4 regions of the Hahella chejuensis KCTC 2396 genome follow, and region 2 is predicted to be linked to each of the others. Evidence: predicted binding sites of a transcription regulator. Region 2 holds the regulator's gene; each other region holds the start of a gene.
The links. Region 2 encodes sigma-54, which starts transcription at its own class of promoters, with help from an activator protein. Its sites were predicted from a motif close to TGGCACNNNNNTTGCTNT; they were not measured.

Region 1 (3,146 bases), 2.5 Mb from region 2:
GCAAGACGGCCACATTCATGGCTAAGTGGTCAAAAGACTATCCAGGACAAAGCGGTCACATACATTTATCGTTAAAAGACAGGGACGGGCTGAACCTCTTTTATGACGGAGAAAGAGAGGCCAATATGAGCGCAACAATGCGCCATTTCGTCGCAGGTCAACAAAAGCTTATGCCGGACCTAATGGCGATGATTGCGCCAACAATTAATTCTTACCGGCGGCTGATTCCAGGCTTCTGGGCGCCCACTGAAGCCAGTATAGGAATCGACAACAGAACCTGTGCTATCCGAGTTATTCCCGGAGACATACAGTCTCAACGCTTGGAATATCGAATTGGCGCCGCAGACGCCAACCCCTATGTCATTCTCGCGGCGGTCATCGCTTCAGGACTGTGGGGAATGGAAAACAAGCTTGAACCAGAATGCATGGTGGAAGGCAACGCCTATGACAAGACATTTCCCGAACACTTACAGTTTCCCTCGACTTTATGGGAGGCGGCGCAACGCCTGAAAAACTGTCAGATGGCCAGAGACTTCTTTGGTTCCCCTTTTGTCGAACACTTTGCAGCAACTCGCGAATGGGAAGAGCGGGAATATAGAAAACATATTTCAATGTGGGAGTTGGAACGCTACTTCGAAATAATCTGAATATCAGCGCCAAGTCAAGAAGGGAGTAACGATGCCTGGACCAGAGGAAAAGACTCTCCCTCCGATCCAGAATCATTAAGCTAGCGGTAGTTATATCTTATTTAACGCGCTTTCTAGCCACCAGGCCAACTAGACCCAGGCCCAACAGTGCGAAAGTAGTGGGCTCAGGCACAGAGTGAACGGAGATTTTCCACTCTTCCGTTTCACCTTGATAGTAGTGACCGGTTGGAGTCATCAGGTTCTGATAGTTGCCAGTGTAGGTTGGAGTCCACTGATCGCCCCAAGAACCACCATACATGTTGGTGATAGAGTGGGTGCAAGTAACGATAGCGCGCAACCAGAAGTCGCCCACGTCAGAGTTGGTCAGAGTATATTCGCTTGAGAAAAATGAGAAATCGGGGTTAGTCGGCGCTTGCCACATACCTTGAACATGCTCGAAGTCATCCAGCTTGTGCTCGCCGTATGCGATTTCGTCACTAGCGTCGAATACGCCATTTTGGTCCCAGTCAATCCAGGCCTTCATCAGGTCGGCGTAGTGAGTACCCACGTTTTGCTTGTGAACGTTGAATTTGAATTGAACGGTTTGACCGACGGTCAGGTCATTACGACCCCAGCTTGCGCCGCCGTCAGTAGTCCAGGAAACGCCGTAGGAATCGCCATTAGGCGCGTCAGCCAGTTCTTGCCACGCAGTTGTGTCGTGAGTAGCAGTGCCGTAAGAAGCTGGAATAGCGTACGCGCTGGCTGCACCCAGCATTAGTGGAAGGCTTGCTAGAAATGCGAGTTTCTTCATGATGTCCTCTGAACAAATGTCGGTTAAATTGTTTTAGCGTAAATACTAGTTTTTATAGTGAAGAGTCTTACCCTTATTGTCCCCGTTATATAGCAACCAGCATGCCAACTATTAGACCTTTGATTTATAAGGACAAAGCATTTTTGTCTTACACGGCATGTAAAAATAATGGACTATTCGACAGAACTAGTGCAGAGCTCATTGACACCCTAACGCATATTAAAATCGGAACCCCAACTCCCTCCCTTTCGTCCGCCTATGGGAGCTTCAATATCAAATAGGAAACGTTCCACAAGATTTGTAAAACCCCGCGACAACCCCCAGGAATTTGCAATAATTAAAGCTGAGCAGAGGGAAATTTATTGCGACGACAAGCATAGGGAAGCAACGATTATGAGAATCATTTCACCCATTGACGGATCATTAGTGGCGGAAAGGGAACCAGCCACGGACACTCAAATCAACACAGCGCTCGAACGCGCACTCACAGCCCAAAGAATCTGGCGCACCGTCTCCATCACAGAACGGGCGCGCTACTGCCGTCTCGCAGTCGCCACGCTGGCGGCGCAAACGCGTGAAATCGCTCCTGAGATCACCTTATTAATAGGCCGTCCAGTACGCGAGACGCCCCAAGAAATCAAAGACACTGAAACTTGTGTCGAGTATATGATTGATATCGCTGAAAGGTATCTTGAAGACATCATAACGCAACCCAAAACCGGCTTCCGCCGCTACATGAGGCGCGAGCCGCTAGGCGTAGCATTGTGTATCGCCCCCTGGAGCCATCCTTATCTCGCCGCAGCCAGTGCGATTATCCCCGCACTCATGGCTGGCAACTGCGTTATTCTCAAACATTCCACACAGACGCTATTGTGCGCGGAGCGGTTCTCTCACATTTTCTTTGAGGCCGGACTACCGGACGGTGTATTTCAACATTTACACGTCAAAGACGCCGATATGTTGCGTTTGATCAGTGATCACAGAGTCAGACATGTCTCCTTTACAGGCTCCAGTGCGACCGGCGTAGCTATAGAGCGCGCCGCCGCAGGGACTTTCAAGAAACTAACCCTTGAATTAGGCGGCAATAATCCTGCTTATGTTTTTCCAGATGCACCATTGCACATGAGCGCCGCTGGTATTGCCAAAGGCGCTTTATTAAATTGCGGGCAATCCAATCACGCAATCGAGCGCATATACGCTCATGAAGACATCTATGAGGACTTCTTAGACGCTTTGGTGGCTGAAGTTAAACACTACAAGTTAGCAAACCCCATGCAACCCACCACCACATTGGGGCCAATGGTGAGCGCACAAAAAGCCATGGCGGTCAGAACACAACTGGACGCTGCTATCGCCCAAGGGGCCACGCCTTGCATTGAGAGCGCTCACTTCTCGGACTCATGTCTGGGCTCCACCTACCTCGCGCCACAGATATTAACGAATGTCGATCACTCCATGACATTGATGGCAAGTGAAACATTCGGTCCAGTTATGGGCGTCATGAAAGTGAAGGATGATGCTGAAGCCGTCCACTTTATGAATGACAGCCTCTACGGACTGAGGGCCTCACTGTGGGCCCAGGATATCGCCCGCGCCCAGGCAATTGGGGAGCAACTACAGACCGGCGCGGTGCTGATGAACCCAGGTATTCATATTGATCCCGCCCTGGCTTGGGGAGGCGTTAAGCAATCTGGATGCGGCTCACTGTT
Region 2 (3,146 bases):
CAGAAGCGACGGTCATTGAACTTCTGGGCCAATTGGCTCAGCAGGTCTAAATGTTCGCTGGTAGCCTCCTGAGGCACAATCAGAACGAACAGAAGGTCGACGGGTTCGTTGTCTATGGCGTCAAAAGGGATTTTGTCCTTGAGCGTAATCAGAGCCCCTATAATGCGATCGCAGTTTTCCAGACGGCAATGGGGGATCGCAATACCCTGGCCGATACCGGTGCTGCCGAGTCTCTCACGGCATACCAGGTTGGTAAAAATGGCGTTCTCGTCCAAAAACGGAAAATGTTGCGCAATCAGATTGGCGATATATTCGAGAACGCGTTTCTTACTCGAGCCCGACACCCCACAGCGTGTGAGGGCGGGCGAGATAATAGACTCAATAGTTAGTGTGGTTTGGGCCATGTTCTGTTATCTGGCGGATGCGCCGTGCATCCGATCAACGTGCTTCTCTTTGTGTTTGAGGATCTGGCGGTCTAATTTGTCCACCAGCGCGTCAATGGACGCGTACATATCTTCGTGTTCAGCATTGGCATGCAGGTCAGCGCCGCTAATGTGCATGGTTGCTTCCGCAATCTGACGCTGTTTTTGAATGGAGAGCGTAACTTGGACATTACTGATACTGTCGAAGTGTCGTTCAAGTTTGTCGAACTTGTTGTTAACGTAGTCTTTCAGTGCTTCAGTTAACTCGACTTGATGTCCGGTGATGTTCATTTGCATACTTTGCTCCTAATGCCAATATACGGTGCATTATGAATTTTGCACTTCCATGAAAAATACTAGCACATCCATTTTGTGACTATTTGATTTAAGTCTTATGCCTGTATTCCTCCTTTTAAATTAATCGCTTACGTTCATTGGAAGGCGGAATGGAAAGCGCCTCCCGATACTTTGCGATCGTGCGACGGGCGACATTGATGCCCTGGTCGCCGAGCAGCGCAGCAATCTTGCTGTCGCTCAAAGGTTTCTTCGGTGATTCCGCCGCGACTAACTTCTTGATAATAGCTCTAATAGCGGTCGAAGAACACTCGCCACCCGTGTCTGTGCTGACATGGCTGGAGAAAAAGTACTTCAGCTCAAATACGCCGCGAGGAGTGTGCATATATTTCTGGGTGGTCACCCGGGAAATGGTTGATTCATGCATTTCCACTGCTTCCGCAATATCGTGCAGCACCAGCGGCTTCATCGCCTCTTCGCCGTACTCAAGGAATCCTTGCTGATGTTCGACGATTTGTGACGCAACTTTCAACAGAGTTTCATTACGGCTTTGCAAGCTTTTGATAAACCAGCGCGCTTCCTGTAACTGATCGCGTAAGTAAGTGTTGTCGGAGCTATTGTCCGCACGTCTCACCAAGCCCGCATAGCCTGGATTGATGCGGATCTTAGGGGCGATTTCCGGGTTCAGCTCCACCAGCCAGCGGCCATTGTTTTTTTTGACGATAACATCAGGAACCACATATTCGGTATTACTTTCCTGAATGCCTTCTCCCGGTCTTGGGTTCAGGCTTTGAATCAGCTTGAGCACTTCCCGCAGGTCGTCTTCCTTCAGGCGACTGCGGCGCATCAACTGGGCATAGTCGCGATTGCCAAGCAAGTTGATGTAATGGCTGACCACGAGTTTGGCCTGTCCTAACCAGGGCGTATCTTTGGGTAGCTGATTCAGCTGGCTCAGCAGGCAGTCCTGCAGGTTACAAGTAGCGACCCCGGCAGGATCAAACTGCTGAACGCGCTTTAACACTGCGCGTACTTCGTCCAACTCAATTTCTTCTTCGCCCTCAGTCTGCAGCCCACTGTGAATTTCATCGGGAGTGAGGGAAAGATAGCCGTCGGGATTGACCGCATCGATTATCGCAACGGCGATCATGCGGTCAATGTCGGACATGGGGGTAAGATTGAGTTGCCAGAGAAGGTGATCTTGCAGGGTTTCGCCTTTGCTGTTGCGGGACTCGAAATCGTATTCGTCATCCTCGCCGCCGCTGTAGCTGCTTGACCCGCTTTGAAAGACATCGTCCCAGGCGGTGTCGACGGGCAAGTCGTTCGGTATGGAGTCGGACCAGTTATCCTCCTCGGCGAACCCGCCTTCGTCCATGCCGGACTCTTGAGCTCGCTCTTTGCTGGAGTTATTGGCGAGCATGTCGCTGATCGTATCGTTCTGAACGTGGTTGGGGGACTCTTCCTCTTCAGACACTTCCAGCATGGGATTGGACTCAAGCGCTTGTTGAATCTCTTGCTGTAAATCCAGTGTTGAAAGCTGCAAAAGTTTTATTGCTTGTTGCAGTTGCGGGGTCATAGTGAGCTGTTGACCCAGCTTTAACTGCAATGAAGTTTTCATAACCATCTGATGCTTACCACCGATTCAGGCACAGATCTTGTGAGTTTGTCATAGTTATTGAGCGCTTTAATCCTAAGCTCTTGAGCCTTGGGGTCCATCTTGAATGGAAGCCGCCGGTTAAACTAAAGTTTGAACTGGTCACCCAGATAGACCTCTCTAACCTTTGGGTTGGCAAGGATATCACTAGGGGCGCCGCTTGCGATAATAAATCCTTCACTGACAATATAGGCGCGTTCACAAATATCCAAGGTCTCGCGCACATTATGGTCTGTAATTAAGACGCCGATGCCGCGCTTTTTAAGATGTTCGATAATCTGCTTGATGTCGTTGACGGAAATAGGGTCCACCCCGGCAAAAGGCTCGTCCAGTAGTACAAACTTTGGCTCCGTGGCGAGCGCGCGAGCGATTTCCACGCGGCGGCGTTCACCCCCGGAGAGGCTCATGCCAAGGCTTTTACGAATGTGGGTTATGTGAAATTCATGGAGCAACTCCTCCATTTTTTGCTTGCGTTCCTTGCGGTTCAGATCCGCCCTGGTCTCAAGAATGGCGTAAATGTTGTCTTCCACAGACAGCTTTCTAAATACGGACGCTTCCTGAGGTAGATAGCCAATGCCCTTGCGCGCTCTCCCGTGCATGGGCAGGCTGGTGATTTCGGCATCGTCAATAAATACGCTGCCTTTGTCGCTGGGGATCAGTCCCACCACCATGTAGAAGCAGGTGGTTTTGCCTGCGCCGTTAGGTCCGAGGAGGCCAACGATTTCGCCGCTGCGAATTTCAACGGAGACATCTTTTACTACAGGCCGTTTTTTGTAAGC
Region 3 (3,146 bases), 940 kb from region 2:
CTGCGCGTCCTGGCGTCAGCCGTTTAACCATTCGCAGGCCGGCCACCGGGGCGCAAATGACCCTCAACTTATTTGTTCTGGTGCCGGCGGATCAGGTGGAAGAGGGGATGTTGAATGGCTATCAGATCGGCCACTATCCCAGTGAGGCCTATCTCAACCAGGCTATCTATCTTCCGCCTCCTGGATACCTTGAAGTCACCAAAGATATGCTGGATATCGAACTGACGCCCAATTATCGTTTGGAGCAGTTTCTTTGCCGGCAGCCATCGGAGTTTCCAAAGTTTCTGGTGCTGAGGGAAAAGCTGCTGCTCAAGTTGGAATACCTGACGGAGCAGGTGAACATGGCGGGTTTGCCGGTTTCATCTTTCGTTATCATGAGCGGCTTTCGTACGCCGTATTACAACACATCAATTCGCAACGCCATGTACAGCCGTCATCAATGGGGCGGGGCGGCGGACGTCTTTATCGATGAGAACCCCAAAGACGGTAAAATGGACGACCTGAACAAGGACGGCAAAGTCGACAAAAACGACGCAGAATATCTGGCGCAATTGATTGAGACGTTTGCAGAAACCACGGAGTACAAATCCTTCATTGGCGGGTTGGGCGTATATTCCGCCAATAGCTACCACGGGCCATTTATCCATGTGGATGTACGAGGCGCAACGGTCCGGTGGTAGGCCGGGACGCAGAATTGTCATCCAGTATGGGCTTTGATGCAAATCTGATTCTGACAGCGAGAAAAAGCCCGAAGCCGTGAGGCTTCGGGCCTTGCTCATGTCTATGCGCATGGAGTGCGATGAATTAGTTGATCATCAACTTGTTTTCAACGGAATCCACGTCGTCCACATTGCTGGCGAGTTTCTCCGCCAGGTCCTTCTCTGCTTCTGACTCCACTGCGCCATTCAGCGTTACCACGCGGCCCTCTGTATCCACGTCAATATCAAGGCCGGCGACAGATTCGTTGGCCAGCAGCTTCATTTTCACCTTGGCGGTGATAGTGGCGTCAGCCACAGAGCTTTTAAAGTTCTCGCTATCTGCGTTTTCCTTCTTGGCCGGTGTGGAGGCTACCTGCAGCTGGTTATCCACATCCTTGACGCCTTCTACGCTCAGGGCGATCTGCTCCGCCAGCTCTTTTTCCACCTCTGAACTGACTGTTCCCACTAGCGTGGCGTTGGAGCCATTAACGGAAGCATCAATCTCGAACGCGCTCAGGTTATCGTTGAACAGAATGGCGGTTTCAATCTTGCCTTCAGTCCAACCGTCCTTGAAATACTTTTTCGCATCCTGGCTCATCTCTTCCGCTTGCTGGCCGATAGTTTCTTCATTCTTGACTTTGTCTCCAGCCGCGTAAGCTGGAGCCACTGACACAGCGCCAGCCAGGGTTGCGGCGATCAGAGCAGCATAAACAGGTTTTTTGGTAAAAGTTTTTGGCGTTTTCATAACGATCTCCTTTTCTATCTTTTAAAGTCCCAGATCTCTGTCGTGATCGGGTAACAGGACTCTATGCCTCGTTGTCACCTAAGAGATAGCTAGAAGCGTGCCAAGTTATTTTTACCGAAATTGGCGCTTTTTATGCGCATATTGTTGAAAAATTGCGCAGCTTTTCCGTTTGGTTGGTAATCTTGGGTAAAAGACTTGCAGAACTTACAAAGTATTGGGTTTTATTGATTTGATACTTAGGCCTGTCTTTCCACGCTTCCACGCCCGCCTCGCTCTGAGTAAAGCCGTCGATGAGTCTTGGGATTGCCTCGATGGACCCGGACTCGCCGGTCCCATCCGCGTACGAAAAGTAACCACTGCTGCTATATTAGTGATAATAACCATAAGCGAAAAACGCACTTCGGTATGATCCTTCCACTCAGTAATCAGCGGATAAACAAGCGCTACTGCAATCCTCACGCATTTCTAAGATGCTTTTTTCTGCGGCGCTGCTTTGGCGGCTTTAATAGAGGATGGGGCAAGAATCGGTTCTATCCTCTCATGGCGCTGTTTGTATGCCTTGATTTATTCAGCGTCGCAGAGGCGGAGGAGCGTCAGGTAATACTGGCCGCAACCGAATACCCTCCTTATTACGGTGAGCATTTAGAGAGTAAGGGATTTATCACGGAGATCATCTTCACCGCCTTTCAGCGGGTGGGGTATGACGTGGAGGTAAAGTTTCTACCCTGGAAAAGGGCCTATGGCATGGCTCAGGCTGGCGATTATGACGGGGTTTACACCGGTTGGTTCCGAAAGAGTCGGGAGCAGTGGTTTGAGTTTTCAGATCCACTCCCAGCCAATGAGTTGGGTTTTTACGCTCTCAAGGAACGCAATATCTCTTATGTCGCCCTGAATGATTTGCAGCCATATAAAATTGGCGTGGTGCGGGGGTATGTCAATCCGCCTGAGTTTGAACAGGCCAGGTTGAATACCATTGAAGTCACCGAAGATCGCCAGAATGTCCTCAGTCTTTCCCGTGGCTGGATTGATCTTGTGCTGATTGATAAGTTTATGGGGCAGTATATTATCAACACGGAATTTCCCGACTCCGCCCATAAGTTCATCTGGCTAGACCCTCCGATCAAAGTGGAAAATCAATACCTGATGTTTTCCAGGAAAGCGAAGAACTTTTTGAAAACCTCCCAGGACTTCAATCACGGCTTAAAGCAACTGGCGCAAGAAGGTAAGATTGACGCGATTATCGCCAAGCACAGGGCGCTGTGGGTAATTTCACAAGGAGAGTGAAAGGTGTGTTTGTAGATGCCTTCCGTGATGACTAAGTAGATTATATGTCTGAAAAAGAACCGAATAAAATTAAAGCCGATAAAGAGCTTTGGCCAGAAGCCATGAAAGCCTCTCATGATTTCCATAATCCTTTGTATGACTATTATTACGACATTCAGTATGTGTGTCGGAAATGTAAGAAGACCGCTATCTGGTCTGCGGAGCAACAAAAGTATGAATCAGAGGTTCTGAAGAAAAGTTATTACGGAAAGGTTCTCTGTGAGCTGTGTTACAAAGCCTACAACTTGCTGAAGGCTAGAATTCGTGAGTATGAAAGGTTATGGCTGAGGGAAACGGAATCCAGTAAGAGCCAGGCTGAGTATATAGCGAGTTGGCTTGCTGATATTCAGGAGTTTAAGAAGTATACAGATAAATATAAT
Region 4 (3,146 bases), 470 kb from region 2:
GGCGCCACCAGACCGAATAATTCGCCCCGATGCTGCACACATTCGCCAATGGCGTAGATGCTGGGATCGAAGGTTTGCATGGTGTCGTTGACCACGACCCCGCGCTCGCAATACAGGCCGCAGGATTGAGCCAGTTCGGTATTGGGACGAATGCCCACCGCCATCACCACAATATCCGCAGGCAGCGTTTCGCCAGTGTCGAACTTGATGGCTTTGACGTAGCCGTGTTCATCGCCTTCCAGGCAAGAGGTGTTGGCGGACATGCGGAACTTCATGCCGCGTTCTTCCAAAGCCGCCTGCAGAAAGCGGGCGGAAGGTCCGTCCAACTGGCGGTTCATCAGTATTTCCAGGTTATGCACCACGGTGACGTCCATGCCGTGTTTCAGCAGGCCGTTGGCGGCTTCCAGACCGAGCAGGCCGCCGCCGATCACAATGGCGTGCTGTTTGGATTTGGCGGCGGACAGCATGGTGTCCACATCGGAAATATCACGGAAGGTGATGACGCCTTTCAGGTCTTTGCCTGGTACAGGAATAATGAAAGGGTTGGAGCCGGTGGACAGCAACAGCCTGTCGTAGGCCGCCTCTGTTCCGTCCGCCGCATAAACGATTTTGTTGCGACGGTCCACTTTCTGCGCACGCTTTTCCCATCCGGCATGCAGGGTGATGTTGTGGGTTTTATACCACTCCATGTCGTTGATCATGATGTCTTCGAGCGTCTTTTCTCCAGACAGCAATGGCGACAACATGATGCGGTTGTAATTGCCGTGGGGCTCTGATCCGAACACGGTGATGTCGTATTTATCCGGCGCTATTTTGAGTAACTCCTCGACCGTCCGCATTCCAGCCATTCCATTTCCGACGACGACTAATTTTTCTTTCATGGACCTTCTCCAGCTCGCTGAATCCGCTACAGGCTAATTGACGGTGGTAGAGCATGAATGGCGCCAATCGAAATCTCGTTGTTTTTAAGTGACTGTAATTAAAGAGATAAAAAGTGATTTTCGATGCGTTTCGAGGAAGTTTGCCTGCGAATGGTGCGGATTCACGACCAAGTTTTGTTCTAAAAAAGTGCGCTAATTTCAGATGGCGCCCAACAAGAGTGATTAATTTGGTGCGATCGCATGATTCTGTTGTGCGCTTAACTGGTGCGTTCTGTGGCGATGAAAAAACCTAACGATGGGCGTAATAAATTTAGTTGTTTGATATCTAAAGGTAATTTTGCTTATTGGCGGTAGCGTCGCGGTGGCTGGAAAAAGCGTTGAAGGGCTTGAATGGGCCATTTTGAGTGGTTGGCACAGCTTTTGTAGTTCTAGTGAATGCTTTTCTACTAGAACTCAACTGCCAAATAAGACAGGAAGATTTATGTCATCCGATAAATTGAACATTCTGGATTTGTCCCAGGGGGGCGTCCGAACGTTGCATTACACTTGGTTCGCGTTTTTCCTAACTTTTGTGATGTGGTTTTCCCATGCCCCGATGAAGCCGTTCATCGTGGAAGCCTTCAATATGACCAACGAGCAGTGGAAAGCGCTGCTGATTTTGAACGTGGCGCTGACCATTCCCGCTCGCATCGTCATCGGCATGTTGGTGGATAAGTTCGGCCCCCGCGCGGTATACAGCCTGTTGTTGATGATTTCCGCTTTCTTATGTTGGGGATTCGCGTTTTCCACCAGTTTTGAGCAGCTCGCGCTATTCCGCTTTCTGTGTGGATTTATCGGCGCCGGGTTCGTCATCGGCATTCGTCTGGTGGGAGAGTGGTTTCCGGCGAAAACTGTCGGCGTGGCGGAAGGCGTATACGGCGGCTGGGGCAATTTCGGCTCTACGGCGGCGGCCTGGACATTGCCTGCGGTCGCCGCTTATCTCTATGGCGGCGATGACGGATGGCGCTATGCCATCGCCACCACCGGCGTGGTCGCTTTCTTTTATGGAATGCTGTTCTATCGCAAGGTCCGCAATACGCCGAAAGGCTCCACCTATTTCAAACCCAAGAAGAGCGGCGGATTGGAAGTCAGTTCCTGGAAAGACTTCTGGTTTTACATCGCCATGAATCTGCCCATGTACATCGCTTTGGCGGTGTTGACCTGGAAGTTATCGCCTGCGGGCCTGGGGCTGTTATCCGACGCCACGGCGCTGATGTTGTGGGTGGGATTGGGCGTGTTGTTCCTCATTCAGTTCTGGCAGATCTACAACGTCAATCATGAGCGTCTGAAGCAGGGCGTGCCGGAAATGCAGCGCTATAAGTTTAAGCAGGTGGCGGTGCTGGATTGGGCCTATTTCGTGACCTTTGGATCAGAGTTGGCGGTGGTGTCGATGCTGCCTGCTTTTTTCATGGAAACCTTTAGCCTGTCGCCAGTGCAGGCGGGTCTGTTGGGGGGCGCTTTCGCCCTGATGAACCTGGTGGCCCGTCCTGGCGGCGGTCTGTTGTCGGATCGCTTTGGCCGCAAGAAAACCTTGTCTATTCTGATTGCGGGCCTGGCGGTGGGATACTTGCTGCTGAGTCAGATTTCTTCAGCCTGGATGATCCCGGCGGCGGTGGCGGCGGTCATGCTGTGTTCCTTCTTTGTGCAGGCGGGGGAAGGCGCCGTGTTCGCCATGGTGCCCTTGGTGCAGCGTCGTATGACAGGTCAGATCGCAGGTATGGCTGGCGCCTACGGCAATGTGGGCGGCGTGACTTTCCTGACGGTGTATTCGTTTGTCGACGCCTCCACATTCTTTGTGGCTATCGCCGGGGCGGCGGCGGTATGTTTCCTCGCGGTGCAGTTTCTGGAGGAACCGGAAGGGCATATGGTGGAAGTAGGCGAAGACGGCAGCGTCCAGTTGATTGAAGTGAACTGATTGACATAGACGTACCGCTACGGCGTACTTACTTTAATTTTCGCAGCAGGGCTCGTGGCGCATGATATTCGCCAGCGATTTGTCGCTATCGGTTGACCAACACAGTATTGCGGGGGTAAAGCCTCGCAATGAAGACTGCATCGGCGTACGTATTCCTGACCGGGAGACGTTGCAACTGAAAGGCGCTGTGGCGGTCATCGCGGATGGCGTCAGCGCGGCGGAAGCGGGCAAGGAAGCCAGCGAAGCCTGCGTGACCAATTTTCTGAGTGATTATTTCTGCACTCCAGATTCCTGGTCGGTGAAAAACGCCG

Region 1: the regulator sigma-54 is predicted to act here: its motif matches at 1,527-1,544, upstream of HCH_RS03290 (PEP-CTERM sorting domain-containing protein).
Region 3: the regulator sigma-54 is predicted to act here: its motif matches at 1,529-1,546, upstream of HCH_RS19570 (BON domain-containing protein).
Region 4: the regulator sigma-54 is predicted to act here: its motif matches at 1,291-1,308, upstream of HCH_RS26090 (NarK family nitrate/nitrite MFS transporter).

What each region holds. Positions count from the first base shown of each region.
Region 1 covers NC_007645.1:720,073-723,218, reverse strand. Annotated here, with positions in the region: gene HCH_RS03295 (glutamine synthetase family protein) at 1-647, shown strand, start outside; gene HCH_RS03290 (PEP-CTERM sorting domain-containing protein) at 745-1,437, opposite strand; gene HCH_RS03285 (aldehyde dehydrogenase family protein) at 1,831-3,146, shown strand, end outside.
Region 2 covers NC_007645.1:5,458,614-5,461,759, reverse strand. Annotated here, with positions in the region: gene ptsN (PTS IIA-like nitrogen regulatory protein PtsN) at 1-404, opposite strand, end outside; gene hpf (ribosome hibernation-promoting factor, HPF/YfiA family) at 411-719, opposite strand; gene HCH_RS23895 (RNA polymerase factor sigma-54) at 835-2,331, opposite strand; gene lptB (LPS export ABC transporter ATP-binding protein) at 2,454-3,146, opposite strand, start outside.
Region 3 covers NC_007645.1:4,518,823-4,521,968, reverse strand. Annotated here, with positions in the region: gene HCH_RS19575 (hypothetical protein) at 1-680, shown strand, start outside; gene HCH_RS19570 (BON domain-containing protein) at 805-1,443, opposite strand; gene HCH_RS19565 (substrate-binding periplasmic protein) at 1,984-2,727, shown strand; gene HCH_RS19560 (hypothetical protein) at 2,772-3,146, shown strand, end outside.
Region 4 covers NC_007645.1:5,931,774-5,934,919, reverse strand. Annotated here, with positions in the region: gene nirB (nitrite reductase large subunit NirB) at 1-881, opposite strand, end outside; gene HCH_RS26090 (NarK family nitrate/nitrite MFS transporter) at 1,363-2,835, shown strand; gene HCH_RS26085 (bifunctional protein-serine/threonine kinase/phosphatase) at 2,897-3,146, shown strand, end outside.